Regions from separate parts of the Thalassospira sp. A3_1 genome, predicted to be linked through region 3. Evidence: riboswitches for the same ligand, from Rfam matches in the RefSeq annotation. Region 3 holds a riboswitch; each other region holds the start of a gene.

Evidence for each region. Region 3 has a riboswitch for cobalamin ahead of J7395_RS11800 (CbtB domain-containing protein). Riboswitches for the same ligand answer to the same signal wherever they lie in the genome.
Region 1: another riboswitch for cobalamin. It lies ahead of J7395_RS09315 (ABC transporter substrate-binding protein); the one in region 3 lies ahead of J7395_RS11800 (CbtB domain-containing protein).
Region 2: another riboswitch for cobalamin. It lies ahead of cobU (bifunctional adenosylcobinamide kinase/adenosylcobinamide-phosphate guanylyltransferase); the one in region 3 lies ahead of J7395_RS11800 (CbtB domain-containing protein).

What each region holds. Positions count from the first base shown of each region.
Region 1 is NZ_JAGHQQ010000002.1:501,809-511,743, forward strand. It holds gene J7395_RS09305 (SDR family oxidoreductase) at 1-168, opposite strand, end outside; gene J7395_RS09310 (AraC family transcriptional regulator) at 337-1,254, shown strand; cobalamin riboswitch at 1,323-1,520, shown strand; gene J7395_RS09315 (ABC transporter substrate-binding protein) at 1,731-2,771, shown strand; gene J7395_RS09320 (iron ABC transporter permease) at 2,780-3,820, shown strand; gene J7395_RS09325 (ABC transporter ATP-binding protein) at 3,817-4,599, shown strand; gene purD (phosphoribosylamine--glycine ligase) at 4,623-5,906, opposite strand; gene xseA (exodeoxyribonuclease VII large subunit) at 6,020-7,663, shown strand; gene J7395_RS09340 (M23 family metallopeptidase) at 7,663-8,523, shown strand; gene J7395_RS09345 (gamma-glutamyltransferase) at 8,553-9,935, shown strand, end outside.
Region 2 is NZ_JAGHQQ010000001.1:1,337,267-1,347,201, forward strand. It holds gene cobS (adenosylcobinamide-GDP ribazoletransferase) at 15-875, shown strand; gene J7395_RS06040 (histidine phosphatase family protein) at 946-1,557, shown strand; gene J7395_RS06045 (hypothetical protein) at 1,617-2,192, opposite strand; gene J7395_RS06050 (hypothetical protein) at 2,252-2,458, opposite strand; cobalamin riboswitch at 2,518-2,729, shown strand; gene cobU (bifunctional adenosylcobinamide kinase/adenosylcobinamide-phosphate guanylyltransferase) at 2,789-3,328, shown strand; gene cobW (cobalamin biosynthesis protein CobW) at 3,361-4,401, shown strand; gene cobN (cobaltochelatase subunit CobN) at 4,504-8,271, shown strand; gene J7395_RS06070 (hypothetical protein) at 8,471-9,157, shown strand; gene J7395_RS06075 (endo alpha-1,4 polygalactosaminidase) at 9,325-9,935, shown strand, end outside.
Region 3 is NZ_JAGHQQ010000002.1:1,015,368-1,025,302, forward strand. It holds gene J7395_RS11770 (SDR family NAD(P)-dependent oxidoreductase) at 1-116, opposite strand, end outside; gene J7395_RS11775 (helix-turn-helix transcriptional regulator) at 210-422, opposite strand; gene J7395_RS11780 (DUF2975 domain-containing protein) at 422-961, opposite strand; gene J7395_RS11785 (hypothetical protein) at 1,242-1,514, opposite strand; gene J7395_RS11790 (hypothetical protein) at 1,630-1,893, opposite strand; gene J7395_RS11795 (metalloregulator ArsR/SmtB family transcription factor) at 2,027-2,488, shown strand; cobalamin riboswitch at 2,581-2,797, shown strand; gene J7395_RS11800 (CbtB domain-containing protein) at 2,829-3,002, shown strand; gene J7395_RS11805 (CbtA family protein) at 3,006-3,704, shown strand; gene J7395_RS11810 (hypothetical protein) at 3,783-4,307, shown strand; gene J7395_RS11815 (DUF1636 domain-containing protein) at 4,308-4,679, opposite strand; gene J7395_RS11820 (heavy metal translocating P-type ATPase) at 4,879-7,302, shown strand; gene J7395_RS11825 (transporter substrate-binding domain-containing protein) at 7,702-8,538, shown strand; gene J7395_RS11830 (amino acid ABC transporter permease) at 8,565-9,227, shown strand; gene J7395_RS11835 (amino acid ABC transporter permease) at 9,239-9,898, shown strand; gene J7395_RS11840 (amino acid ABC transporter ATP-binding protein) at 9,909-9,935, shown strand, end outside.

The DNA of each region.
Region 1 (9,935 bases), 510 kb from region 3:
GGCTTCGATCTCGGCGACGATGGAATGGAGTTTGGCCGTGCGGCGGGCGGCCAGAACGACCTTTGCACCATTTTCAGCCAGAAGTTTTGCCGTGGCTTCGCCAATCCCGCTGCTGGCACCGGTGATAACGACGACCTTGTTTTCAACATTGCTGGACATAAGCGACATGACATCCTCCGTGTTTGGTTGATGGCGCTCAATGTGAGTGCAAACAGCAATTTGATGAATACACAGAACTCTTGATCAATTGCCTGATCCTCCGAACGGTACGAAAACCGCTTTTCAGTACAGTCCGGATCGGTATAGTTCATATTAGAGAAACAAAGGAGTTTGGTGATGTCTGTATTCGAAGAGATGTCTGAACTGATTGACAAATACTGCGAAGGAGAAGGCGTTGCCCAGACGCCGGTGAGTGCGATGCACCTGTATCGTGCAACCGGGCCATCGATGAAAGTCCCGACAATCTATAAGCCATGCCTTTGTATTATCGCGTCAGGTGCCAAAGAGGTCACTCTGGGCGAGGCGGTTTTCAGTTACGCGCCCGGAAAGTATCTGGTGGCGTCGGTTGACCTGCCCATTGTCGGCTGTGTGACAAATGCCAGTGCAGCACTTCCCTATCGCAGTTTGTCGATTGAACTTGACGGCCAGATGCTAAGTGACCTTGTAACCCAGATCGATCTTCAGATCGGATCCGCATCCGAAAGCGATTGTGGGCTTCATGTCGATGATGCCAGCGATACCTTGCTGGATGCCGTGATGCGCCTGTTGAGCCTGTGCGATCAGAAAGACGATATTTCGGTGATGGCGCCGATGCTTCTGCGCGAAGTGCATTATCGCCTGCTGCGTGGCCTTCAGGGGGCACGGATTGCACAAATCGGAATGGGCGGCAGCAACATGCAGCGCATTTCCAAGATCATCCGTCTGATGAAGGACGACTTTGCAGCACCACTGCGGGTCGATGATCTTGCGGCACAGGCAAATATGAGCCCGTCTTCCTTCCATCATCATTTCAAGCAGGTAACATCCATGAGCCCGCTTCAGTATCAGAAACGCCTTCGCCTGACGATGGCGCGCCAGATGATGCTGACGGAAATGAAGGATGCGGCGACTGCGGCCTATGAAGTCGGATATGAAAGCGCATCACAGTTCAGTCGCGAATATGCCCGCATGTTTGGCGCACCGCCCATGCGTGATGTATCGGCCATCCTTGGACGACTGGGCGGGGATGGTACGGCGGCAGCGAACGCCTATTAGGAAACCAGATCCTGACCCTTGATGATTGCGACCGGTTTGCAATTCTCTTGACGGGTCTGTGTGACTATGTGACATCAATTGATGTCAGTATCCGACAAGGATAAAGGGAATTCGAAGCCGTCTGCTAGGACGGTTAACCGAAGCTGCCCCCGCAACTGTAGGCGGTGAGTGTTTTTCTTCTGAAAGCCACTGGGATATTTCCCGGGAAGGCAGGAAAGCACAGCGACCCGCGAGCCAGGAGACCTGCTGACATGACGACGACGGACCGGGCGGGGTGCCCCGGAGGATGTCGGTACATGTCACCGTCTCACGCAGGTTGCAATGCGTTCTGCCTGCTTTCGGGTTCTGACATTTCCCGCCATTTTTCAGCACCTTTGCAAGTCTCTTGACCATAGTAACTTTGTTGTTATGTTATAACATAACATTTATTGGTTTGATATGCCCGATCGGGAATGAAATTCCGGATCGGTATATCCATGAAAGGACGCAAAGTGATCGAACTTAACAAACGGGTTCTTGCAGTCGGGGTGTTTGCTGCAGGACTGGCTTCTTTCGCGCAATACGCATCTGCGACGGAATATCCGCTTACACTGGAAAATTGTGGTCGGACTCTGACCTTTGATCAGGCCCCGAACCGTGTCGTATCGCTGGGCCAAAGCAGCACCGAACTGCTTTATCTTCTGGGGCTGGCCGACAGGGTGGTTGGAACGGCCGTATGGCTTGGCCCGGTGCAGGAACAGTTTCGCGACGTCAACGCCACCATTCCGCGTCTGGCAGACAACGATCCCAGCTTTGAAAGTGTGGTCGGCCAGAAACCCGATATGGTCACAACCCAGTTCCAATGGCATATCGGCCCGAATGGCAAGGTCGGAACGATTGACCAGTTCGCCGAACTTTCAATCCCGGTCTATACCGCACCAGCCGATTGTATGGGCAAGGACAACACTACGGGCGGCGACGGAACCCGAATCGATGCCTTTTCCATGGATCAGATCTATCAGGGGATAGATGACCTTTCGAAAATCTTCGATGTCGAGGAACGTGGCGCCGAACTGATTGCCGATTTCAAAGCCCGCGAAAAAGCCGCACGTGAAAAAGTCGCCGCCGTCAACGGCAAGGGCATTTCGGCCCTGTTCTGGTTCTCCAGTGCTGAAATCGATGTTGATCCGTTTGTCGCCGGTCAGAAAGGTGCGCCGGCCTATGTCATGTCGATCCTTGGTGTCGACAATGTCATCGACAGTGACGATGAATGGCCCACAGTCGGGTGGGAAACCATCGCACGAACCAATCCCGATATCATTGCGATTGGCAAAATGGATCGTCGCCGTTTTCCGGCCGATGACTGGGAACTGAAAATGCAGTTCCTGAAAGCCGATCCGGTAACCAGCCAGATGAGTGCCGTCAAAAGCGGAAATATTGTCGTCATGGATGCCCAGTCGATGAACCCGACCATGCGGACAATCGAGGGCATTGAAACGCTGGCCAAGGCAATCGAGGCGTTCGAGGCGACCCAGTGATCGGGCCAATGATCGGGAATATCATTTCCAGCCCCGTTTTCTTGAAACGCATCAGCGTGGCATTTGCCGCGCTGATGTTGCTGGCTGCGGTCCTGGCGGTTGCCGCATCGGTGGGCGAAACAGCGATCCCGGTGGGCACGGTGATCAATACGATTGCCAATCATTTGTGGGATGCCGGGTATCCGGTGGATGCGATTGATGCCGGTATTATATGGAACTACCGACTTAGCCGCGCAATCGTCGCCGCAAGCTGCGGGGCGGCACTTGCTTTTTCCGGGGCGGTCCTGCAGGCGCTTTTGCGTAACAGTCTTGCCGATCCTTACTTGCTGGGCATTTCAGCCGGTGCCTCGACCGGTGCGGTCAGCATCGTGATCCTAGGTCTTGGGGCCGGGATGCTTTCACTGTCACTTGGGGCATTTATCGGCGCAGTGGCGGCATTCGCCTTTGTGACCCTTCTGGCATTACAGGCCGGGCGCGGTACGGGGGCGATCATTCTGGCCGGGATTGCCGGATCGCAGATGTTCAATGCCCTGACATCCTTTATCGTCACCAAATCGGCCAGTGCCGAGCAGGCGCGCGGCATCATGTTCTGGCTTCTGGGCAATCTTAGCGGCGTGCGCTGGCCCGATGTGTGGCTGGCTTTACCCGTGGCTCTTGTCGGGCTTGTCGTGTGTCTTTGGCATGCACGCGCACTTGATGCCTTTACGTTTGGTCGTGAATCCGCCGCATCGCTTGGTGTTCCGGTCAGGCGGGTTTATGCGATCCTGATTGCCGCGGCCGCGATGATGACGGCGGTAATGGTCAGTATCGTTGGTTCCATCGGCTTTGTCGGGCTCGTGATCCCGCATGCGGCGCGCTTTTTTGTCGGAACGCGCCATGGGCTGCTATTACCGCTATCGGCATTGATTGGCGCACTGTTTCTGGTCTGTGCCGATGTCATCTCACGCGTGATCGTTCCGGGGCAGGTTTTGCCAATCGGGGTGATTACCGCCCTTGTCGGGGCCCCGGCCTTTGCCCTGATCCTGTGTCACGGAAGGATTTTGCGATGAGTTTGGAACTGTGCGATGTCGTCTGGTCTGCCGGTTTTCGCAAGATCATCAAAAATGTCTCGCTCCGTGTTGAACCGGGCGAGTTTCTGGGCCTGATCGGGCCGAACGGATCGGGCAAAACAAGTTTGATGTCGGTTTTGGCCGGTATTCGTCCACCTGATCAGGGGCGCGCGATGTTGGCAGGGCAGGACATGAAAAAGCATGGCCGTCGCAAACTGGCCCGGCAGATCGGCTTTGTCGAACAGCAGGCCGATACCACGGACCGCCTGACCGCGCGCGAGGCAGTCGCACTGGGGCGCACACCATATCTCAGCATGCTGTCACCCTGGTCTGAACGGGATGATGCGATTGTTAACCGCGCCCTTGGTGATGTCGACATGACCCATCTGGCCGACCGGTTCTGGCATACACTTTCGGGCGGCGAGAAGCAGCGGGTTCATATTGCGCGCGCGCTGGCGCAGGAACCGAAATTCCTTCTGCTGGACGAGCCGACAAACCATCTGGATATCCGCCATCAGCTTGGATTACTGGAACTGGTGCGCGAATTGCCGGTTACCGTGGTCGCAGCCCTGCACGATCTGAACCATGCCGCGATGTATTGCGATCGGATTGCCATGATGCGTGATGGGGAACTGGTGGGGATTGGCAGTCCTGCCGACATTCTGACATCGGAAAATCTGCGCGATGTGTTCGGTGTCGAGGCAACCATCGAGCATGGCCCGAATGGTGAATGTGCGGTGCGCTATCACGCAGGCATGAAAAAAGACCGGGCTGCATGACCCGGTCTTTTTAATTCAAAGGCTTACTTCTGTTCGCGGGCAATCGCGCGCCAGCCGATATCACGGCGGCAGAAACCGCCCGGCCAGTTAATGGCGTCAACGGCTTCATAGGCGCGTTTCTGCGCCTCGGTCACCGACGTGCCACGTGCGGTAACGCCAAGAACACGACCACCTGTCGCGGTCAGTTTGTCACCATCCATTCTCGTTCCCGCATGCAGGACCTTGACCTTGTCCATCGCATCCGCATCGGCGACGTTTCTGATCTCGGTGCCTTTTTCGTAGCTGCCCGGATACCCCCTGGCGGCCATGACAACGACCATGGCGGTTTCATCATGCCATTCGGGTTTGACGGTATCGAGTTTGCCGGTGGCCGCCCCATCAAGGATATCCAGTACATCCGATTTCAGGCGGGTCATCAGAACCTGGCATTCCGGATCGCCAAAACGGATGTTGTATTCGATCAGTTTCGGATTGCCCGCATCGTCAATCATCAGACCGGCAAACAGGACGCCCTTGAACGGATGGCCTTCGGCGGCCATGCCCTTGACGGTCGGAACAATGATCTGTTCCATGACCTTGCCTTCAACAGATTTGGTAAAGACCGGGGCCGGGGAATAGGCACCCATACCGCCGGTATTCGGGCCGGTATCGCCTTCGCCAACGGCCTTGTGATCCTGTGCTGCAATCAGCGGGATGACGTTTTCGCCATCGCAGACGGCAAAAAAGGATGCTTCTTCGCCAGTCATGAATTCCTCGATCACCAGCTCCGCACCGGCATCGCCGAACTTGCCACCAACCATGCATTCGTCAATGGCAGCAAAGGCTTCGTCAACTGTCTGGCAAATCGTCACACCCTTGCCCGCGGCAAGGCCATCGGTTTTGACAACGATCGGCGCACCGTGCTTTTCAACAAAGGCCCGCGCATCGTCAGGCGTGGTGAAACGGCCATAGGCCGCAGATGGCACGCCAAACTTTGCGACCATGTCCTTCATGAAACCTTTGGAGCCTTCAAGCTGTGCGGCAGCCTTGGAACAGCCAAACGATTTGATGCCAACCGCATCCAGCGCGTCTACAAGGCCCGCGACCAGCGGGGCCTCGGGGCCGACAACTACCAGATCGACCGCATTGTCGGTGGCAAATTTCACAAGGCCGTCAATGTCGCTATCGGAAATGGCAACACATTGCGCGGAATCGGCAATCCCGGCATTGCCCGGCGCGCACCAAAGTTTGGTCAGCCGCGGGCTCTTGGCAATTGCCCAGCACAATGCATGTTCACGTCCGCCACCGCCAACGACCAGAACCTTCATGATTTTAACCTCGATTACGTGTCCGACTGCTTGATGGTCCAGACGGGATGAACTAGGCTTGCACCCCATCCCGCTTGAAAATTTATGCGGGCTTTTAGCATAAAGTGCCCTTGATGACGCAAGATTTGTTCGACCCGTTCGCTCCCATGCCCGAAGAACCCGCGAAACCGGGAAATCTGCCGGAATTTTCGGTCTCTGATCTTTCCAACGCGCTTAAACGCACGGTCGAGGATGCGTTTTCGTTTGTGCGTGTGCGCGGCGAAATTTCCGGCTTCAAGCGCGCAAGCAGCGGTCACATGTATCTGGCCCTCAAAGACGATCAGGCCGTGCTGGATGGTGTTTGCTGGCGCGGGCAGGCATCCAAGCTTGGCCTTGCACCCGAAGACGGCATGGAAGTCATTGTGACCGGGCGACTGACGACATTCCCGGGCCGGTCGAAATACCAGATTGTCATCGAAACGATGGAAGTCGCGGGCGAAGGCGCGCTTCTGAAGCTTCTGGAAGAACGCAAAAAGAAACTTGCCGCCGAAGGACTGTTTGATGCGGATCGCAAAAAGCCGATCCCGTTCCTACCTGATGTCATCGGGATTGTAACATCCCCAACCGGGGCGGTTATCCGCGATATCATGCATCGGCTGCGTGAAAGGTTTCCGCGCCGTGTTTTGTTATGGCCCGTGGTGGTGCAGGGAACCGGTGCCGCCGAACAGGTCGCGCAGGCCGTGCGCGGTTTCAATGATCTTTTGCCCTATGGCAATATTCCGCGCCCCGATGTCCTGATCGTCGCGCGCGGTGGCGGATCGCTGGAAGACCTTTGGGCGTTTAACGAGGAAATCATTGCCCGTGCGGTGGCGGAATCCGGCATTCCGGTGATCTCGGCGGTCGGTCATGAAACCGATACCACCCTGATTGATTTTGTGTCCGACCTGCGCGCGCCCACCCCGACGGGGGCCGCGGAAAAGGCCGTTCCCGTGCGGCTTGATCTGATCGGTCAGGTCGAGGAAGACGGCCTTCGTCTGACCCAAGCCGTCCGTCGGCTTGGCGTGGAAAAACGCACAGCCCTTGAAAGCCTTGCGCGTGGTCTTGGCGATCCGCGCCGGATGCTTGAAGAACGCAGTCAGGCCCTTGATAACTGGTCGGATCGACTGCCGCGTGCGGCAGGCAGTGTTTTACAGCAGGCGCGTGCACGTCTGAACGAAGCTGGGGCACGGCTGGTCAGTCCGCGCGAACAGCTTTCGGAAAAACGCGGACGGTTGGAAAATGCTGGTCTGCGGCTGGATGGGGCGATCAAGTCCGCCATCCAGATGCAAAGGGCCCGCCTTGATCAGGCCGCAGCCGGACTTCGCCCGGCAAATGCCAAACGCGATATCGCACGTGATCACAAACAGATCGGCGATCTGGCTGGTCGGATGCAGGCGGCGGTTAAAAATATCCTGAACCGCGAAGCCGAAGGTCTGGCACGTTATGACCGTCTTCTGGAAAGCTATTCCTATCGCAATGTTCTGAAACGCGGTTTTGCCGTGGTGCGCGGTGCGGACGAGGGATTGATCGGCAGGGCGTCGGATCTGATTGCCGGGCAGGGTTACATTCTGGAAATGCAGGATGGACGTGCCGATGTAACAGCAGGGACGTATTCCTCTGGAGAGCCCGAGGCGGCACCGGTTGCCACAGTCGCGCCGAAATCCGCATCCAAACCGAAACCGGCCCGGAAAAAAGACCCGGCCCCCAAAGATGATGACAGGCAAGGGAGCCTTTTGTGATGCGTTTCGGAATGACCACGTTTCTGGCAACAACCGGTTTGATTGTATCGTGTTTCGGTGCTATCGCGGCCGAGCCAACCTATGAGGGCCAGTTTGTTCAGGGCGGCATCGTGTTCGGGCAGGCCGAGCCCGGAAGCAGCATCCTTCTGGATGGCAAGGCGATTGATACGATCGGGCCAGATGGGGCCTTTATCCTTGGCTTTCCACGCGATTACGAAGGCTCCGCCAAGCTGACCCTGCGCAAGGCTGATGGGGCAGTCGAAGAATACGCCTATGATATCGGGGATCGCGAATTTGATATCCAGCGGATTGATGGCCTGCCGCCCAAGATGGTGACACCGGACCCGAACGTTATGGAACGGATCAAGGATGATTCGCGTCAGGCCCGCGAAGCACGTGTCGAACGATTTACCCAGGAATTTTACAAGAACGGCTTTATCTGGCCGGTTCTCGGCCCGATCAGCGGTGTATACGGATCGCAACGCATCTTGAATGGTGAACCGCGTGCCCCGCATTGGGGGATAGACATTGCCGTTCCGACCGGAACACAGGTTGTCGCACCGGCTGACGGGATTGTGACGCTGGCGCATCCCGATATGTATTTTTCCGGGGCGACCCTGTTTATTGATCACGGGCTTGGCATGGTTTCAGCCTTTTTGCATCTGTCGGAAATCGATGTGAAAGTTGGTGATGTGGTTCGTCGGGGTGATCCTATCGCCAAGGTCGGGGCAAGCGGCCGGGCAACCGGGCCGCATCTGGATTGGCGGATCAATGTCGGGGATGCGCGTGTTGACGCGGCCCTTCTTGTGCCGCCGATGGAAGACGCACAAAAGGCCGCAAAGGCAAAGGCCAGCAATTGATGATGGATAAACAATAGGGAACGTCTGCCATGAAAAAGCACGGAGCCGTCGCCGCAGGACATGATGTCACAGCACGCGCGGCTGCCGATGTGCTTGAGGCTGGCGGCAATGCCTTTGACGCGGTGACCGCCGCGATGTGGACGGCATGCGTGGCGGAGCCGGTTCTGGCGTCGTTTGGTGGGGGCGGGTTTGTCATGACCCGTCCGGCGGGAAAACCGCCTCGGCTTTATGATTTCTTTGTCGAAACCCCGCTTGCCAAACGCCCGCGCGAGGAACTTGAATTTGAAAGCCGGTTTGCGACATTTGCCGGTGGCGTCACCCAGGAATTTCACGGTGGATACGGTTCGGTTGCAACGCCGGGTGTGGTTGCCGGTATTTTCAAGCTGCATGACGATCTTGGATCATTGCCGATGGCGATGCTGGCCGAACCGGCAATTACGTCGGCTCGCGACGGGGTCAGGCTGGATGCGTTTCAGCGATACGTCATGGGGATCGTAACCCCGCTTCTGGCCTTTTCCAAAGACAGCCGGGCGGTTTTCGGTGCGCCGGAACATCAGGATGAAGACCGATTTGAATTGCCGGATGAGGGCTCCATTCTTCGTCAGGCAGATATGGCCGACAGCATCGAATATCTGCTGCGAACCGGTTCGGACGGTTTTTATCACGGCGATCTTGGTCATGCGCTTGTGACCGAATGCCGGGAATATGGTGGCTATCTTACGGGCGCTGATTTGGCGGCATATCGGGTTCTGGTCCGTGATCCGCTATTGATTGCCGGACGCAACGGACGGTTTGTTTTAAACCCGCCGCCTGCATCGGGCGGGGTTCTGGTCGGGTTCGGGCTTAAGCTTGCGCGCGAAATTGAGCTCGGGGCATTTGGATCGGCCCGTCATCTTGAAGCGATTTCGCGCATTCTTCATGCCACGGGGCTGGCACGTAGCGAATATGGCGCAAGCCCCGCAATCCTTGCCGACGAGTTCTGCGAATCCTACCGGTCGATGATCGGCGAACGCCCGCTTAGCCAGAATGGCACGACCCATATTTCCGTGGTTGATGGCGATGGCAATCTTGCCGCCGCGACAATTTCGAACGGGTCCTGCTCCGGGCGGATGGTGCCGGGCACCGGGATCATGCTCAACAACATGCTGGGCGAAGCCGATCTGTCGCCTGACGGTTTCCATCACTGGCCGTGCGGTGTGCGCATGACGTCAATGATGACCCCGGCCCTGTATCTGGCGGGCAATGGTGATGCGATTGCACTTGGCTCTGGCGGGTCAAACCGCATTCGTTCGACCATGTTGCAGGTGATGCTGAATATCGATGCCTATGACATGACCCTGCATGGGGCTGTGGCGGCACCGCGACTTCATGTCGAAGACAGTCTTTTGTCCGTCGAACCGGGATTTGACGGT
Region 2 (9,935 bases), on a different contig from region 3:
ATGGGAAATCACCCGTGACAAATGATCATAATCAAGCCGGAATGAAATCGCAAAGCCCTGATGACGAGGGCATTGCCAGCAAGATTGAGCACGACGAAGACATTTCGTCGCCAAAGGGACCGGTTACCGATTTCTGGCGGGCGCTGGCCCTTTTGAGCCGTGTTCCGGTTTCTGCAACATGTGACTTTCGCCCGGTTGCGATCGCGCGGTCGGTCTGGTGCTGGCCATTGGTGGGACTGTTTATTGCAGGTATCGCGATCATCCCGGCATATCTGACCGAAGTTCTCACCGGAAATGGCATGATTGCGGCCATTGTCGCGACGCTGGCACTGATCCTGTTAACCGGGGCGATGCATGAAGATGGTATTGCCGACTGCGCAGACGGATTTGGTGGCGGGCAGGACAAGTTGCGTAAACTTGAAATCATGCGTGACAGTCGCATCGGCACATATGGTGTTGTTGCACTTGTTTTATGCCTTGCGATGCGTGTTGCTGTTCTGGCGGCTGCGGGTGAAAGCGGCAGCATGGCCGCCATTCTGATTGTGATGGCGACACTATCGCGTGCGGCGATGCCGATTGTGACCTATGTTTTTGATCCGGCGCGTGAAGACGGGCTTGGCAAGGGAGCCGGACGTCCCGACATCAGAATGGTCGCGGCAGGACTTGCCGTTGCCTTGATACTGGTGGTGATTGTTGCAGGGGCATTGACCGCATTCATGTGTTTGGTTGCCATGATGGTCGGGGCATCGATCGTCGGCTGGATCGCCCGGCATCAGATTGGTGGCCATACCGGTGATGTGCTGGGTATGACGCAAATCATTTCCGAGCTATTTGTCGGCATTGCATTTATCGCAGTGTTGCAGGTCACTTGGTGATAAGATCATAAAAATACCGCCGCGCAAATTGACCGGCATTTCATGGATTACATTTTTCCTTGGGGGAAGAATGCAGAAGGCAGTGACGACGCGGTGGTGGCTTGTTCGCCATGCGCCGGTGACAAATCCGGAACGGCTTGTTTATGGTCGAAGTGACATGCCGGTTAATCTGTCGGATGAAAAAGCGTTGCGGGCCTTGGCGCGTCAACTGCCTCGCGAGGCGATCTGGGTTACCAGTCATTTGTCGCGAACGCTTGATACCGCGTTAAAACTTCTGGAACTGATGGATGAAAACATCCTGCCGACCCGTGAGACCGGGTTTGCCGAGCAGCATTTCGGTACGTGGGAAAAGAAGCACTGGAATGACCTTCCGAAGGGGGAGACCACACGTTTCTGGACGGATTTTGCCAGACAGCACCCCCCGAATGGAGAAAGTTTCGGGGATGTTGTCGAACGCGTCGGCCCGTTGTTTGACCGGTTGACGCGCTATTGGGCAGGGAAAGATATTGTCGCGGTTATTCATGGGGGAACGGTACGCGCGGCTTTGGCAAGCGCCCTTGGTCTGCCACTTGAGGCGGCGTTGTCGTTTCATGTCGATACACTCGGTTTGACGCGGATCGAACATATTGCCGGTGTCGATCAGCCTGGCTGGCGGGTAACCGGTGTGAATTTGCGCTATTAGACGATCTGGCGATTTTGGATGAAAAGAACCCCGCGCGAAAATCAGGCAGGGTATCTGTTTCAGGCTGATTTTCGCTGTTCGGTTTCACGCGAACCAGAAAGGGCGTATTCCGACAAAAAGCGATCTACCATATCGGCAGTGACATCGTATCTGCCACAGATTGACGCGACATCTTCGAGATAGGCTTCGTAGTAGGGAATAGGGCGGCTGCGCGATTTGCCGCGAAGCTCGTTGATTTCAGTGAAATCGGACGTGAATTCCGGTGCCTCTATCACCTGAATAATCGTGTCGTCGATGATGGCCGCTGGTTTGCCCTTGTATTTCTTGCCACAGGCTGAAAGCATTTTGCTGGCGGTCGGGATGGATATCCCCGGCTGACCCAGAAGCTGTGACATTTGATCCTCGTCGAAATCGTCATTTTCGAACAGTTCCACGAGTTTGGTCAGGTCACGGACCAGAAGCGAAAGCGCATTTACGCGAATGCCACGCGCATGCGACCAGATAATGGTCGCGACAACACCACAGGTCGGACGGCTGGCATAAATGTTTCGAACATCACGACGCGCCAATGATATTTCACCATTCACGGCATGATGTTGCAGGAATTCGGGAAAGGATTGATCATTATAGTTCAATCTATCAAGCAACCCGCGCCACATGTCTTCGCGTGATACGGTTTGCCAGGTTGTTGATTTCAGGTTCCGAATTCGTTGAATTTGTTCATGAATTGCCATTTGATCAGCAAATTTCCAATTAACCCCAAGAGTTGACCCGAAACCTTTTGCGGTTCCAGCATCCGGACTTTGTTTGTTTTGTAATGTTCGGCGATCACGCTGGCGGCTTTTGGCAGCTCTGATTCCAACGTGATAAAATTATGTTCTCCTAAAGAATAACCGCTCACAAGCAGTCAATTCTTACAAATACTGACCTTATGGCTAGGTCGGAGTTTGGGCTTTGGTCATAGGGGCAAAGCTGCTAGGTTCGGCGCTGCCGTTTGGTGATGGGAAACCGGTGTGATGCCGGTGCTGCCCCCGCAACTGTAACGGGTTGGGTGATCCGGGTGATGTGATGTCACCAGCCACCGGTAATGTTGATGCGTAGCCAACATGCCGGGAAGGCGGATTGCTTTCATGCCCGCAGCCAGGAAACCAGCCATCGGTATCCCTGTTCGCAAGGATATGGGGTAACGCAATCGGGCCTCGGTGGGAGGTCAAAGCGAAGGAAAACGGGTATGACCCAGAATATGGCTGAAAACAGCCAGCTTGCCGGGATCCATCTGATCCTTGGCGGTGCCAGATCGGGCAAAAGCCGGTTTGCCGAAAACCGGATCAACCATGCAGGCGGCGGTATCTATATCGCGACCGGTCGTGCGTGGGACGACGAAATGGCAAACCGTATAGAACTTCACAAATCATCGCGCGGCGAGATGTGGCAAACGATCGAGGAACCGCTTGATCTTTGCACGGTCCTGTCTGCCTGCAATAGTGATGGCAGCAAACCGGTATTGGTCGATTGCCTGACGCTTTGGCTGACCAATCTGATGCTGGAAGATCGCGATATCGAGGCCGAATTTGACCGATTATGCGACATCCTTCCTGGGCTGGACATTCCGGTTCTTCTGGTGTCGAACGAGGTTGGCTTCGGGATTGTGCCGGAAAATACCATGGCGCGCAGCTTTCGGGATCACGCAGGACGATTGCATCAGCGAATTGCCGAACTTGCTGATCAGGTGACGCTTGTGGTTGCCGGCATTCCGATGGCAGTTAAATAGAACAGAATTTATGGATTTAAGGACAATTGAACATGGCACAGCTTGGAAAAATCCCGGCAACAGTGATCACCGGCTTTCTTGGTGCAGGAAAAACCACGATGATCCGCAATATGCTGGAAAATGCCGGGGGTAAGCGGATTGCACTGATCATCAACGAGTTTGGCGATCTGGGTGTTGACCGCGAGGTTATTAATGGATGTGGCATATCGGGTTGTGCCGAGGACGACGTTGTCGAACTGGCAAACGGGTGCATCTGCTGCACGGTGGCCGATGATTTCCTGCCAACCATCAAGGGGTTGATTGATCGTGATACACCGCCAGATCATATCGTGATCGAAACATCCGGGCTTGCATTGCCAAAACCGTTGGTCAAGGCGTTTAACTGGCCGGAAATCCGGTCGCGCGTCACGGTGGATGGCGTCGTTGCCGTTCTGGATGGAGCGGCGTTGCGTGACGGGCTGTTTGCCCATGATCATCACGCGGTTCAGGCACAGCGCGAAGCGGACGACAATCTGGATCACGAAAGCCCGCTTGAGGAGCTGTTTGAAGAACAGCTCCATTGTGCGGATATGGTGGTTCTGAACAAAACCGATCTGCTGAGCGAGGCCGAAATTGCCAAGGTCGAGGCAGATGTCCGGGCCGAGCTGAAACGTCCGTCCGTCAAGATTATCGCAACCGCGCATTCAAAGGTCGAAAATGCTGTGTTGCTGGGTCTTGGTGCGGCAGCCGAGGACGACCTTGATAGTCGCCCGTCTCATCATGACGATGGTCACGAACATGACCATGATGATTTTGAAAGCTTTGTCGTGTCGCTTGATAATGTTGAGGATGCCGCAGCGCTTGAGAAGCGTTTGATTGATGTTGTGCGTCAGTTTGATGTGCTGCGGATCAAGGGGTTCCTTGATATTCCCGGCAAACCGATGCGTCAGGTCGTTCAGGGTGTTGGTGAACGGTTCCAGCGTTATTTCGACCGTCCGTGGGCGGCAACCGAAAAGCGCCGGTCGGAACTGGTAGTGATTGGCCTGCATGGTCTGGATCGCAACGCTATCGAAGCGGCCATCAAGGCGTCTTGAAGCGGCGCGTTCATGTTTGAACACTGAGATCATCCGGCTGCGCCAGTGCAGGCCGGGTGATTTCAGGACCCTGATATCCGAGAAAAGAAACGGAAGTTCCCGATGCATCTACTTGCCGCCCAGCCGGGACTGGTCACCGATGGAAGCGAGGCCGTCGATCTGGGGCAAAGCCCGGGCGATGTTGTTATCCTGTCGGCTGCAGAGTCCGAGCTTGCCTGTCTGGCGGGTGCGCAGGCACGGCTGGATGCGGGGTTTGGCAAGGATGTCCCTTCCCTGCGATTGGCGAGCCTTTTGCAGCTGGGGCACAATATGTCGGTCGATCTTTATGTCGACGACGTTCTGGCAGAGGCCAAATTCATCATCGTGCGTATTCTGGGCGGGCGAGGATATTGGGAATACGGGATCGAACAACTGGTCGAACTGGCCCTTCGCAACGATGTGCCGCTGGTACTGTTGCCCGGTGACGATCAACCCGATGCAGAGCTTCTGTCCCTATCGACGGTTAAGGGCAGCACATATCAGCAAATCTGGCGTTACCTGATCGAAGGTGGGCCGGAAAATGCCGAACATTTACTTCGTCTTATATATGAAAAGTTAAACCCGTCTGTCAGCTGGAACTGGAAACCGGCGGCACCCTTGGTCAAGGCCGGGTTGTACTGGCCGGGAAAAACAACGGCAAATCTTGAAGAAATTGAACAAATTTGGAAACAAAATCATTCTGTTGTTCCGATAATCTTCTACCGTGCGTTAATTCAGGCCGGTAATCTGGACGTAATTGATGCACTGGTTGAAGAACTTCAGACTAATAAACTAAACCCGTTGCCAATTTTTGTTGCCAGCCTGAAAGATCCGGTTGCTGCTGCCTTGGTCGAAGAATGGCTGGGGGCAACCAAAGCAGACCTGATCCTCAATACCACCGGTTTTTCCCTTGCGGTGCCGGGTATCGAACGCCAGAGCGGACCGTTTGACGGTGTAGACGCACCGGTTTTTCAGGTTGTGCTGTCGGGCGGTGGTGAAGCGTCCTGGCGTGATGGTGTCAACGGGCTTGCCGCGCGCGATATTGCGATGAATGTAGCATTGCCGGAAGTAGATGGGCGTATCCTGTCGCGTGCAGTGTCATTCAAGGGATCGGCGGGCAAGGATGCCCTGACACAGATTGATCTGGTCAAATATATCCCGGTACGCGATCGTGTTGCCTTTGTTGCAGAACTGTCGGCCAATTGGGTCAAATTGCGCAAGACGGACGCTCCGATGCGCAAAGTCGCGATGATCATGGCCAATTACCCCAACAAGGATGCGCGGCTTGGCAATGGTGTGGGGCTTGATACACCGGCCGGGATGATTGAGACACTGCGTGCGATGAAGGATGCCGGGTACAGGATTGACGACCTGCCGGAAAATGGCGATGTGCTGATTGCCGCGGTTAAGGCCGGGCCGACCAATGATTACAAGTCGCTGGCTGATCGGATTGTTCGGGTGACGATCCCGGTTGCGGATTATCGCGCGGCATTTGCCGCCCTGCCAGCGCGCATTCGCCAGCAGGTGACAGATGCCTGGGGTGATCCGGAAAGCGATCCGTTTTATCTGCCGGATCGGGCGGCGATTGCCCTTTCGATCCTGCCGATGGGCAATGTTGTCGTCGGGTTGCAACCGGCACGTGGATACAATATCGATCCGCTTGAAAGCTATCACTCGCCCGATCTGGTGCCGCCCCATAACTATTTCGCGTTCTACATCTGGCTGCGTCATCATTTTGGGGCGCATGCGGTCATTCATTTCGGCAAACATGGCAATATGGAATGGTTGCCGGGCAAGTCGTTGGCGCTGTCGGAAGAATGCTTCCCCGAGGCCGTGTTTGGCCCGACGCCGCATTTCTATCCCTTTATCGTTAATGATCCGGGTGAAGGCACACAAGCCAAGCGCCGTGCGCAGGCCGTGATCCTTGATCATCTGACACCGCCTTTGACGCGGGCGGAAAGTTACGGGCCGCTCAAGGATCTGGAGGCGCTGGTCGATGAATATTACGACGCAGCCGCGGTCGACCCAAGGCGGCTGCTGATCCTGAAGCGCGATATTCTTGAACTTGCCATTCGCATCGGCCTTGACCGTGACTGCGGGATTGAGCCGGACGAGGATGAGGAAAGCGCACTTGCCAAACTTGATAACTATCTGTGCGAGTTGAAGGAACTTCAGATTCGCGATGGTTTGCACATCTTTGGCAAAGCGCCGGAAGGCGATCTTTTGACCGACCTTCTGGTCGCATTGGCAAGATTGCCAAGGGGCGCGAGCGAGGGGCCGAAGGCATCGCTTCATCGTGCCCTTGCTGCCGATATTCTTGGTGATCCCGGTTTTGATCCGCTTGATTGTGCCTTTGCCGAGTTTTGGCCGGGCCTGAAGCCCGAAATCCTTGCGCGATATGATGTTGGTCCGTGGCGCACCACGGGTGATACGGTGGAACGGATCGAGCTTTTGGCGCGCGATCTGGTGCGCGGTGTGATCGCGGCCGATAGTGCATGGCAGCGGACAATTGAGGTTCTTTCCGATATCGAAACATCTATTCGTCCAGCGGTCACAGCCTGTGGCGATGCCGAGATTGCCGGATTGCTGCGCGGTCTTGCGGGCAAGTTTGTCGAACCGGGGCCATCGGGTGCACCAACGCGCGGTCGACCGGACGTTTTGCCAACCGGGCGGAATTTCTATTCGGTTGATACGCGGACGGTTCCGACCCCGGCGGCATGGCAATTGGGCTGGAAATCAGCCGAACTGTTGTTGGAACGGCATGTTCAGGATCACGGTGAATGGCCCGCGGCCCTGGGTCTTTCGGTTTGGGGCACCAGCAATATGCGCACCGGGGGCGATGATATTGCCCAGGCGCTTGCCCTGATGGGGGTACGGCCAACCTGGGACAGTGCATCGCGCCGGGTCACCGGGTTCGAGATTATGCCCGCATCCCTGTTGGGGCGTCCGCGCGTTGATGTGACGTTGCGCATATCGGGTTTCTTCCGCGATGCATTCCCCGGCTTGATTGACCTGTTTGACAGCGCGGTGCGTGCGGTGGCCGAACAGGCGGACGAAGCGCCGGACATGAACCCGATTGCGGTTCGGGTTACGGCAGAAACCGCTAAGCTGTGTGAGGCTGGGGAAAGTCACGATCAGGCACGGAAACAGGCGGCATTTCGCGTGTTCGGCGCCAAACCTGGTGCCTATGGCGCGGGGTTGCAGGCGATGATCGACGAAGAACTTTGGGAAGACGAGACCGATCTGGCGGATGCCTATCTGGCGTGGGGCAGTTATGCCTATGGCAACGGGGCAGAAGGCGAAGCGGCGCGTGATCTGTTTGAAACGCGGCTGTCGCGGGTCGATGCGATTGTTCATAATCAGGACAACCGCGAACATGATTTGCTGGATTCCGATGACTATTATCAGTTCGAAGGCGGAATGACATCGGCGGTTCGACATCTGTCCGGCAGGCAGCCGACGGTCTATCACAGTGATCACTCCCGCCCGGAAAGCCCGAAAATCCGAACTTTGGAAGAAGAAATTGCCCGTGTTGTCCGGGCCCGCGTGGTTAATCCGAAATGGATCAAAGGCGTGATGCGCCATGGTTACAAGGGCGCATTTGAGATGGCGGCGACGGTGGATTACCTGTTTGCCTTTGCCGCGACGGCGCGGTGTGTCGCAGATCATCATTTTGATCTGGTTTATGATGCGTATCTTGGCGATACGGATGTGCGTGAATTCATCAGGGATCACAATCCCGATGCGTTTTGCGATATTCGCAATCGTCTTCGCGAGGCGATTGATCGTGGTCTTTGGCAGCCGCGCCGGAATTCCGTATCAGTCGATCTGATGGGGAACGGCACGGCATAACCGGGCCTTGGCCGTCATCGTGAATCACGAGAATTTTACCGTTGAAATGAATAGTCGGAACAAACCGGGGAGTTGAAACGTTTCGTTTTCGCACCATATCTCTTTTAACCAAGTGTTAATCAATTGGTTGAGGGACGGGGCACACCTATCGAGCCGATAACCGCAAAAGACGGATCGGCAACAGAGTTAGGAGGCCACTATGGAAAGAACGAAACACGTTCGTTTGCCTGACTATCTGCAGACCCCTCTGCCGGTTCATGCCGGACATGCAGACATTGTCGATTTCCTGCTTGCTGATGCCGACCTTCCTGACTGGTTACGCGCCGATTTGCACGGTCAGGGTCATGACCGCCCGGCCCGCGGTGCGATCCGTTCGGTTCTTGACCTGCGTGAACGGTTTAACGGTGTTCATGCACCGGTCAGTATCGAAGAATTTCGTGATGGCCTGGACGAACTGGCGCGCCATCTGCCGGGACCAGATCAAACAGCCATCGAAATCGATGCCAAGGTGCGGATTTACTGGCGTTATCTTCAAGGTGTCGAGCGTCAGATCTGGCGGGCAACCATTTCAAGGGCTCATGTGGCGTTAAATCATTTTCCCGTGGTTCGCGAATTGAAGTTACTGATTGCGGATGTTGTTACGACGCGCAACTGGCTTGAGCGTCGGCTTGAAGTGATCGAAAAAAGTTTCCAGAAACCGGTTCATGCCCCGAATGATGCTGTGCGCAAGGCATTGTTTCGCCTGCGTCAGATGTCACCGGGTGACCGTTTACAATTGTTCAACAAGGCACGGATGCGCCGCCCCGAATTGCGTAATACCGACATGCGCGAGCCTGATAAATGGGCCGATCTGGTGACCGGCGATCTTGGATTGTCATCAGGTTGAAGTCGTAACAGACATGTCAGTGAACCGAACCCGGTGGGGTTCCGGGGGACCGCACCCGTTACGGGTGCAAGAGCGCGGTTGGAAACGGCCGCGCTTTCTTTTTGGGTGGTTGTCGATAGTCTGTCAGACGGGCAAACTCGCAAGATTGATTTTCCGGGGGTATATGGATGCGCGCGTTTTTTGCCGTTGCCGGTCTGGTTTTGCAATTTGGTGCGGGGAGCGGCATTGCGGCGGCGCATGACTGGCCAAAGGTCCCGAACGGGCCGCTGCATTGGCAGTTGCAGGGCGACATTGATATCGGCGGCAATATTCGGGTAACCGATAGCGATCTGTTTGAAACGACGACCAATCAGGTTCAGGAATGGCGCGAAGCCGGTATTTTCCCGATCTGCTACATCAATGTTGGCGCGGTCGAGGACTGGAACGACGATTATGCCGAATTCCCCAAGGATGTGATTGGCAACCCCTATTGGGGTTGGGAAGGCGAAAACTGGCTTGATATCAGCCGGTTCGAGCAATTCGCCCATATCATGGAGGCACGGTTTGACCTGTGTCGGGAAAAGGGTTTTCTGGGTGTCGAGCCGGATAATATCGATGCTTACGAAGCGGATGGGTCGAACAAGAAAACCGGGTTTGAACTGACACGTTCCGATCAGCTTCGTTATGTCGGATGGCTGATTGAGCAGGCGCATGCCCGCGGGCTTGCCACCGGGCAGAAGAATGCCGGCGGACTGGTTCCGGAACTGGTCGGCCGGATGGATTTTGTCCTGCTTGAATC
Region 3 (9,935 bases):
TCCGCGCTGTCGCGATCAATCATCGCAACCTGCCAGCCCAGTTCAATAAAAAGATGCGTGGTGGCAAGTCCGATGCCACGTGCGGCACCTGTTACGAGGGCAACCTTGTTTTCCATTCACGTCTTCCCTGATAACAGCCGTTAAATTGGCTGCTTTGTTTCTTATGAAGGACGGCCCCGTTTTAACCGGGCCGCCATGATCACAAGAGCTTACAGGTCGTCGGCAACGAATTCCAGAAGATCACCGGGTTGGCAATCAAGTTCCCGGCAAATCGCGGCAAGTGTTTCAAACCGCACACCGCGCACCTTGCCTGATTTCAGGAGCGACAGGTTCTGTTCGCTCACCCCGATCCGGTTGGCAAGGTCCTTGGACTTCATCTTTCGCAGGGCAAGCATCACGTCAAGCCGGACAATGATCGCCATCAGACGAAGCTCCTGTTCTCGTCCTCGATCCGGGTGGCTTCTCCCAATACCCACGCAATCACCAAAAGCAACCCGCCCAGAAACAGGGTGCTGGCCTCGGCATCGCTGAGCCCGATAGACAGCATCCGTTCGCCTTCGGGGCGGGTAATAGTCGCCAGCACGGAGGTCAGTGCGCCTGAAAGCGGCTTGATCAGGGTTTGCGCCATAAGGGCCACGGAAAATGCTTTCAGGTGGGCAATCGGGGCAGGCTGGAAAATATGGTTTTCGGCAAAGGACAGGAACATCTTGCGCAACCGCCAAAGCCCATAGGCCATAACAAGTGTCGGCAGCATCATCGATGCCATCACGGCATATTTCTGCCAGCCGGAAAGGGCGCGCAATTCTTCAAGGCTGATGGTCATCTGGCTGGCGCTGGTATCGATCCAGCCATCCACGTGCCAGATCAGCGGCACGAGGCAGATTTCAAAGACAACAGCGATAAGGCATACCCAGCCAAGAATGCGGCTGACAATGCGGACATTTTTCAGGGTGTCGGACATGACGGGGCTCCATCCGGAAGCACTCGGGTGACGTTTAAATAACGAATCGAATTTATTAATTAAAATAAAACATGAATTTTTTATTGAAATGAGTCAATCCGGATTTTTGCCCGTAACCGGGATTTGGACGTTAGGCGGGCGACACCTGGCCAAAATCCAGACAAAAAAACAGCCGGGGCGGTTGAAACACCCGGCTGTAGAAGGATGGCGGGGAGGGGAGGAAAACCCGCCACGGAAGAGAGGGAGACGAAAAAGTCTGGCTGCTTCCAGCGCGGCGTCGTTAATGCCGTTCGGAAGAGATCATCGCATCCCACGCTTCCTGCAAACGTTGCTTTGCTTCACGGAAACGCTGCAGGGATTCTTGCGGGATATCGTCGCTATGATCCTTTATCTCGCTCCAGGCGGCATCCATGTCATCCCACGCCTGAACAACCTCACTTGGAAGTTTTTCAAGGCCGCTTTCGGATTCCCTGCAATGTGCTGCAAGACCGAACTCCCAATCCTTGAATTCCTGATGGAGCTTGGCGTGCTCCGGAATGGGGCGGGCTGTCATGGGAGCCTCCTTTTGCTTTTCCAGACAGTTTCAATCTGGCGTGTAATCGTGTCATCGATTTGCAATGAAAAGGCGATTTTGGGGCATTTTAACCACAAGGCATAAAATCCCGGGCTTACTTGCCCGTCATATCGTTCCACGCCTTTTCAAGCTTTGCGGTTGCCTTGTGGAACTGCTCTGCAGTGGTGTTGCTTGCCGCATCACCTTCGGCCTTAAGCTTTTCCCATGCCTCGTTCATCTCGTTATAGGGGCCGGTAATCTCTTTGGGCAGATTTCCGATCTGCATGTCGTTTTTCGCGCAGTAACCGGCCACATTCCGTTCCCAACTGTCACGGGACTGGCGCAGATTGAAAATGTCGAGTGCTGTTTGCTCTTGCATCGGTGCGTCTCCTTGCTCTGGTTGGCACTTTCGATGGTGTGTCATACCTGTAACGTTCCCTGCGGGGCGGAGTTCCATGCGCGCAAACATCAAGTCCCCTTGCCAAGTGCAGCTGGGCATGGAAAATAGGGGGATGTCACAAAGCAAAACGAAATCCCGCAAGGTCGAAATTGCCTCGGCGCGTCCCGTGATCGCCGGGGCTGAAAACGGCAACGATTGTCAGGAATGCGATACGGCCGCACGTCTTGGCCTTTCCACCGAACAGGGCGAGGCCGTAACGCGTGACGCATCACGTGCGACCGGTCATAACCTGTCGCTTCCTGATATTGAGGCAGCAGCAAAAATCTTTGCGCTTCTGGGGGATGCCGGGCGGCTGCAGCTTGTTCTGCGTTGCATGGAAAAACCGCAAACCGTTGGCGAACTGGCCGAGGCATCGGGCATGTCCCAATCCCTGACCAGCCATCACCTGCGTCAGTTGCGCGATCAGCGCATTCTGGCATCGGAACGAAACGGGCGTCATATCTTCTATCAGATTGATGACGAACATATTTCCCGTGTTGTTCGTGATGTCTTTGCCCATGTGACCCACGACTGAAATACGTCTTTTGCGTTGTCGTGAAATTGCCACATTCGACGAATGAACCCGCGTCGCGTCCGGTTTTCACATTGCGCTTGCGGGGAATTACCGTCATAAACGAACTGCTTGGTTTTTACCTGTCTGCTCGGGGCAGGTAAACGAAGAGGGAATTTGGAAGACCGTTTGTTTTGGGCGGTCAAAGCCAAAGCCGCCCCCGCGACTGTATGCGGAAAGTGCCCGCCATCACGCCACTTGCGAAAGCAGGGAAGGTCGGCGACGCATGATGACCCGCAAGCCAGGAGACCTGCCAGGCATGGACCCGAACCGACTGTCGGGTGTGACAGCATAGGAGAAGTTTATGACCACGCAGACCGCGGCATTTGCCGCTTCAAAAAAATCGGTTCTTCTGCCGATCATCGTTTGTGCCGTTTTTGGCCTCGCGATCATCTTTGTGACCGGCCATGTTCAGGCTGAATTGTTGCACGATGCGGCACATGATGTGCGCCATGCAACCGGCTTTCCGTGTCACTAAGCCATGATGTCACGCATTTTCACCAGCGCATTGTTCGCTGGTGCTGCAGCAGGTCTTATTGCGGCCCTGCTTCAGCTTTATTTTGTGCAACCGGTTCTGTTGCATGCGGAGCTTTATGAAACCGGCGAGCTGGTTCATTTCGGCGGTGCTGCGGTTAGTGCACATCAGGATGTCGGCGGCATTGATCTTGTCCGCGACGGGTTAAGCGTCCTGTTCACCATGCTGGTCTATACCGGGTATGCGCTTATTCTGGTTGCGGCCATGGCGCTGGCTGAAAGCCGCGGTCACGAGGTCGCTGGTCGTCAGGGTATTATCTGGGGCATTGCCGGGTTCTGTATCGTTCATTTTGCACCGGGCTTTACCCTTGCACCTGAAGTGCCCGGTGTTGCAGCCGCAGACGTTTACGCACGGCAGGTCTGGTGGTTTGCCACCGTCGGGACGGCGGCAATTGCCGTCTGGCTGATTGCATTTGGTCGCAATTGGGTTTCGTGGGGGATTGCTGCAGTTCTGCTGCTTGCCCCCCATGTCATTGGCGCGCCGGAGCCCGATGCCTTTACCGGGCCGGTACCGACTGAAATCGGGGCGCTTTTTGCTGCCCGTGCATTTGGTGTCGGTCTTGCTGCCTGGGTGCTGGTTGGCCTGTTTGCCGGATATTTCTGGCAACGCGAAGGACAACGGGCCGCACAGGCGCAGACCGCCTGATCGCGGTCAAAGTACGATCCTTTTCGGGCGTGCCACGGGCGCGCCCGATTTATTTTCAGGGTTTTCACGAGGAATAAAATGTCACGTTCACTTGCCCTTTTCGGGATTGGGCTGGTTTTCGGCGGGGGGATCGGTTTTCTGGTGGCGGCTGGTAACGGCATCACCCTTGACGGGCACGATCACGGTGATCCGATGGCGCATGGCGTTGCCGGACATGGTACCGCACACGGTGAAATGAAGATGGGGGCGGCACATGCCAGTCACGACGCCATTATTTCATTACCTGCGGGCACTGATGCACCACGTCTTGATGTCGCGATGATACCGGACCCGGTCAGTGGCTGGAACCTGCATCTAATGGTGCAGAATTTCCGGTTTGCCCCCGAACATGCCAGCAGCACGCATGTCCCGGGAGAAGGTCATGCCCATGTCTATGTTAACGGCACCAAGATTGCCCGCCTGTATGGCCCGTGGTTCCATATCACAGAGCTTCCGGCGGGCGATAACGAGGTCACGGTAACGCTGACGGCCAATGATCACAGCCAGCTTGCCGTCGGCGATAAGCCGCTGCGTCAGACAATGACTGTTTCGGTGGCACCTTAATCAAAGGGCCGGAATTCTGGCCTTAAGGCAAAAACGAAGACGCCCGCAGCCGCGTGCGTCTTCGATCCATCCATCCGGGGCGTTCAGATATTCCCGGCAGGTGGCAATGATATCGTCAATGTCGTGACGCGCCGATAATCCGGCAAAAAGATAACTTGCCCGCCCGGTTCCCTGAAGTGCAACCGATGTCGGGTCGCTGCATGATCCCATGCAGTCAACCTGTGTGACTTCAAACGTTTCGGGCAATTCCGCCTGATCAAGTGCCGTGCCTAACTGCCGCGCAAAACCATCCGCATCGACAAAATCCACCTTTGAGGCCGGATCAGCATCGGGTGCTGGCTGGCAGGTTTTGCAAATGACAATACGGGGCATCGGGCGGTTGGCCTTGGTTCTTAAATCGGGTGGTCACTATGGCCGCAGTGCTGGCGTAATTCATCAACTTTTTCGGGGCGTCGGGCATTGTGTGTGATAACATTCAAATCATGGTTTGAATGTTCTTGACTCCACAACATATGAATTGTTATTTGAATGTAACGCATGAATATAAATTTGAATGTTGGCGAGGTCCAGAATGTCCGTCATCGCAAAATGGGATCAGTTCCCGGCCATTGGAAATTGTGAAAGCTGCAAGTCATCGCTGATTGCGGCTCTGAACGACGCCGTACCGGGGCAAAGCTTTCTTGCTGCCGCCGATGGCCTGCACGCGCAATCCGAACTGAGTGGCAGGGAACAGGGCGCGGTTGACGATGTGCTGGCCCGCCATCGCGACGGCATTTCGCATCGTCATTGGGCTGTATCGGGCATGGATTGCGGGTCCTGTGTGGCGAAAATTGAAACCGCGCTTTCCAAACGTGATGGCGTGCAATGTGTTGATGTATCGATGATGCGCGAAATGGTGACGCTGGGTCTTCGCGACGACAGTGCCGAAACGCGTTCCGATATCAGCACCATGCTGACCAAACTGGGTTATCCGGCAAGTGAAAAGGTAATGCCGGGGGCAGCGAAATCATCCGAAGCCGCTTGCTGCGCTGGCGGTTCCTGTGGTTCTGGCAATCTGGCTGCGACGGATAATGCCGCGTCGCAAGATAGCGATGCCAAAGAACAGTCCCTGCTGCGCAAGCTGGCCCCCTGGCCGGAAGCCGGGGACGAAATTGCATGGGCAGCGGCCTGGCTTTTGTTGGGTGGGCTCGTTGGGTGGTTGATACCCGCAACAGACGCCTATGCAATGTCCATTGCCTCGATCATCGCAGCATTTCCGGTGATGAAAACGGCGTTCCGTCTGGCGGCAAGCGGCGCATTCTTTTCCATCGAACTGTTGATGAGTGTCGCGGTTCTTGGCGCGGTTACAATCGGTGAAAGTCTTGAAGCCGGTATGGTCGTCCTGCTGTTTGCCATCGGCGAAAGCCTTGAAGGTGTTGCTGCGGGGCGGGCACGCAGCGGGGTTAAATCGCTGATGAAACTGGCCCCGGAAACCGCAAGGCGGGTTTCGGCATCGGGTAATGTGTTTGAAACGGTCGCCCCGTCCGCGCTTGCACTGAATGATATTGTCGAAGTCCGTCCAGGCGAACGTATTCCGGCCGACGGTGTCCTGACCGACGGGGCCGCCGAAATTGACAACAGCCACCTGACCGGTGAATCCGTGCCCGTCCCGTCTGAACCGGGGGACGAGGTTTTTGCCGGTGCCATTGTCACCGATCGGCCCGTACGCCTGCGCGTAACCCGTGCGGCGGGGCAAACCATGCTGGATCGTGTGATCGATCTGGTTGAACAAAGCGAAAAGCACAAGGCACCGGTCGAGCGTTTCGTTACCAAATTTGCCCGTATCTATACGCCAATCATCATGGCGCTTGCCGCCCTGACGGTCGTCATTCCACCGGTTCTGTTCGGGCAGGGCTGGGAAGAATGGATCTATCGCGGGCTGGCCCTGCTTCTGATCGGCTGTCCCTGTGCCTTGGTGATCTCCACCCCGGCGGCGGTCACGTCGGCCCTGGCTCGTGCGGCCAGAATTGGTCTGCTGGTTAAAGGCGGTGCCGCGCTTGAAGCCATCGGGGCGGTTCGTACCATGGCGTTTGACAAAACCGGCACATTGACCGAAGGCAAGCCAAAGCTGACGGCAATGATGTCGGTGGGCGATATGGACGAGGACCGGCTGCTTGCGATTGCTGCCGCGCTTGAAACCGTGACCTCCCACCCGCTGGCAAAGGCGGTGGTTCATGCCGCGACGGAAAGGAAACTTGATCTGCCGGAAATCACCGATGCGCGCACCATTGCTGGTGCCGGGGTCGAAGCCCGGATTGATGGCACGCTTTATCGCGTCGGGGCGGCCAAACGCCTTGATATCGAACCGGCTGCAAAAGTTGCCGACTGGCTTGCCGCACAGGAAGACGCCGGCAGCACGGCCGTTGTCATCCTGCGTGATGGCGATGTCATTGGCGCACTTGCGCTGCGGGATACCGCGCGTGCGGATGCCCGGGATGCGCTTGCCAAACTGAACGCCTTGGGCATCAGCCCGGTGATGCTGACGGGTGATGCCGAACGCGTTGCCAAACGCATGGCGGGTGAACTTGGTATGGAGTACCGGGCGCAGCTTCTGCCTGAAGACAAGCTGAACGTGCTGGCTGATTTGCGCAATGATCCGGCGCGGAAGGGGCCGATTGCCATGGTTGGTGATGGCATCAACGACGCCCCGGCACTGAAATCGGCGGATGTCGGCATCGCAATTGGCGGGGGCACCGACATTGCCCTTGAGGCTGCCGACGCGGTGGCGGTTAAGGACCGGCTGTCGGATGTCGTTAATTTGGTAAAGCTGTCCCGCACCACGCGCCGCGTGATCCGCGAAAATATCGGGTTGGCACTGGGGCTTAAGGCTGTCTTTCTGGTCACCAGCATCACCGGTCTGACGGGACTTTGGCTGGCGGTGATGGCCGATACCGGTGCAACCGTTCTGGTGACGCTTAACAGCCTTCGTCTGCTGATCGCGCTGCGCAACCGCTGATCCCTCAGCCGCGCAAGCTACTCCAGAAAATTATCGAAAGTCGGCCGCTATTGCATCTCGTGATAGCGGCCGAATTCTTTTTTGCTACCTCGCGCGCGGCGACTCCCGATCTTCTCCGTGTTCGTGTTCGCCGTTTCGCGCAGAAATACTCGGAAAACGCCCTGCTCTGACGGGATGTGCAGGTCATCACTTCCATAAAAGTCCGCACATCAGATCGTCCGGGTGCCGAGGTCACTACATTTCGAAAGCCAAGGAAAACTGCGGGTTTCGCAAAAGCGAATTGACATGGCTAGATTTTGGTTTCAAGTTAAATCCGTAACAACGATATTGATTCCGGTATAACGGAATTAACCGGGACTCATCAAAAACGGTTGGCTCTTTTCATCAGCGGAGACAAACATGACCTTCTTAAAAACAATCTCAGTCGCGGCGCTTATGACCGCAACTGCCGGATCGGCCATTGCACAGGAAGCCAGCAAGCTTCAGCAGGTTCTTGATCGCGGTCACCTGATCTTGGGGACCGGCTCGACCAACCCGCCATGGCACTTCATTGACTCGGATAACAAGCTCAAGGGCTTTGACGTTGATATGGGCCGCCTTGTCGCCAAGGCCCTGTTTGGCGATCCCGATAAAATCGAATATGTCCAGCAGTCCGGCGATGCCCGCATCCCGAACCTTGTGACCGACAAGGTCGATCTTACCTGCCAGTTCATGACGGTGACCGCCGAACGCGCCCAGCAGATCGAATTCACGATCCCCTATTACCGTGAAGGCGTTGGTCTGTTGCAGATGGAAGGTGGCGACTACGCCGATTACGAGGCGCTCAAAGCTGCCGGATCGGACGTTACCGTTGCCGTTCTTCAGAACGTCTACGCCGAAGAAATGGTTCATGCTGCCCTGCCAGAGGCAGAAGTCGATCAGTATGACAGTGTGGATCTGATGTATCAGGCGCTTAATTCCGGGCGTGCGGATGCTGCCGCAACTGATCAGTCGGCATTGCGCTGGTTCATGGTCAAAAACCCGGGCCGTTACCATGACGCCGGATATGGCTGGAACCCGCAAAGCTATTCCTGTGGCGTGAAGCCGGGCGATCAGCGTTGGCTGAACTTTGTAAACACGGTTCTGCACGAAGGCATGACCGGTGTTGAATTCCCGTTCTATGCCGACAGCTTCAAAACCTGGTTCGGTACGGAACTGTCGGTACCGCAGATCGGCTTCCCCGTCGAATACAAATAACCTAGCAGCATCCGGGAAGAACCGTTTTGAACTACGATTTCAATTTCAGCGTCATCTGGCGCAATTGGGAACTGCTGGCGCAGGGCCTTGGCCTTGGCTTGTTCCTTGCCCTTGTTTCGATTGCGATTGGTTGCGGGATCGGACTTCTGGCGGCTTTCGGGATGCTGTCCCGTCACCGGGTTTTACGCTGGATCGCAGTGGCTTATGTCTCTGCGATCCGCAATACCCCGATCCTTGTCCTGATCCTGTTCTGTTACTTCGCATTGCCCCAGCTTGGCATTGCACTCGACAAGATACCGTCCTTCATTTTTACCCTGTCGATTTATGCCGGTGCCTATCTGGCGGAAGTTTTCCGTTCGGGCCTTGTCGCCTTGCCAAAGGGCCTGCGCGAAGCCGGGCTTGCCATCGGTCTGACGGAACTGAAAATCAAAATCCACATCATCATTCCGGTGATGTTGCGCAATGTGTTGCCGTCGCTTTCGAACAATTTCATTTCGCTGTTCAAGGACACGTCGCTCGCAGCCGCCATCGCGGTTCCCGAACTGACGTTTTATGCGCGCAAGATCAATGTCGAAAGCTTCCGTGTGATTGAAACATGGATGGTTGCGTCACTGATTTACGTGGTGGCCTGCTATGTCATCGCGTGGTTCCTGCGCCAGCTTGAACAACGTCTTGCGGTTCCGCGCTGAAAGGCTTTCACATGAATTTTTCTCTTTTCCTGACCGAATTGTGGAATGCCCGCATGAACCTGCTGGCTGGGCTTGGCGATACGGTTCTGATTTCCGTCGCATCCGTGCTGCTTGGAACGTTCCTTGGCGTTTTCGTCGGTCTGGCGATGACATATGGCAATAAGCCGACCCGGTTTGGGGTGCGCCTTTATATCGACTTCCTGCGGGGAACTCCGGTTTTCGTTCTGATACTTGCCTGTTTTTATATTCTTTCGGTTGTCGGGCTGGATCTTAGCGCGTTTCAGGCTGGTGTGCTTGCGCTGACGATGTTCTGTTCATCCCATGTCGGGGAAATTGTCCGTGGCGCGTTAAAGGCGATCCCGGCCGGTCAAACCGAAGCCGCCAAGTCAATCGGGCTGACTTTCGGGCAAACCTTTGCCTATGTCCTGCTGCCCCAGGCCCTGCGCCAGATACTGCCGACCTGGGTCAATACCGCGACCGAAATCGTCAAGGCATCAACGCTGCTGTCGATCATTGGTGTGGTCGAATTGCTGCTGGCAACCCAGCAGGTCATTTCGCGGACCTATCTCAGCCTCGAATTCTATCTCTTCGTTGGTTTCGTCTATTTCATTCTGAACTTCCTGATCGAACAGGCCGGCCGTGCTGTCGAACGCCGCATCTCGATCCCATAATGAGGCCGCCATGTCCCCCATTCTGACAATTACCGAT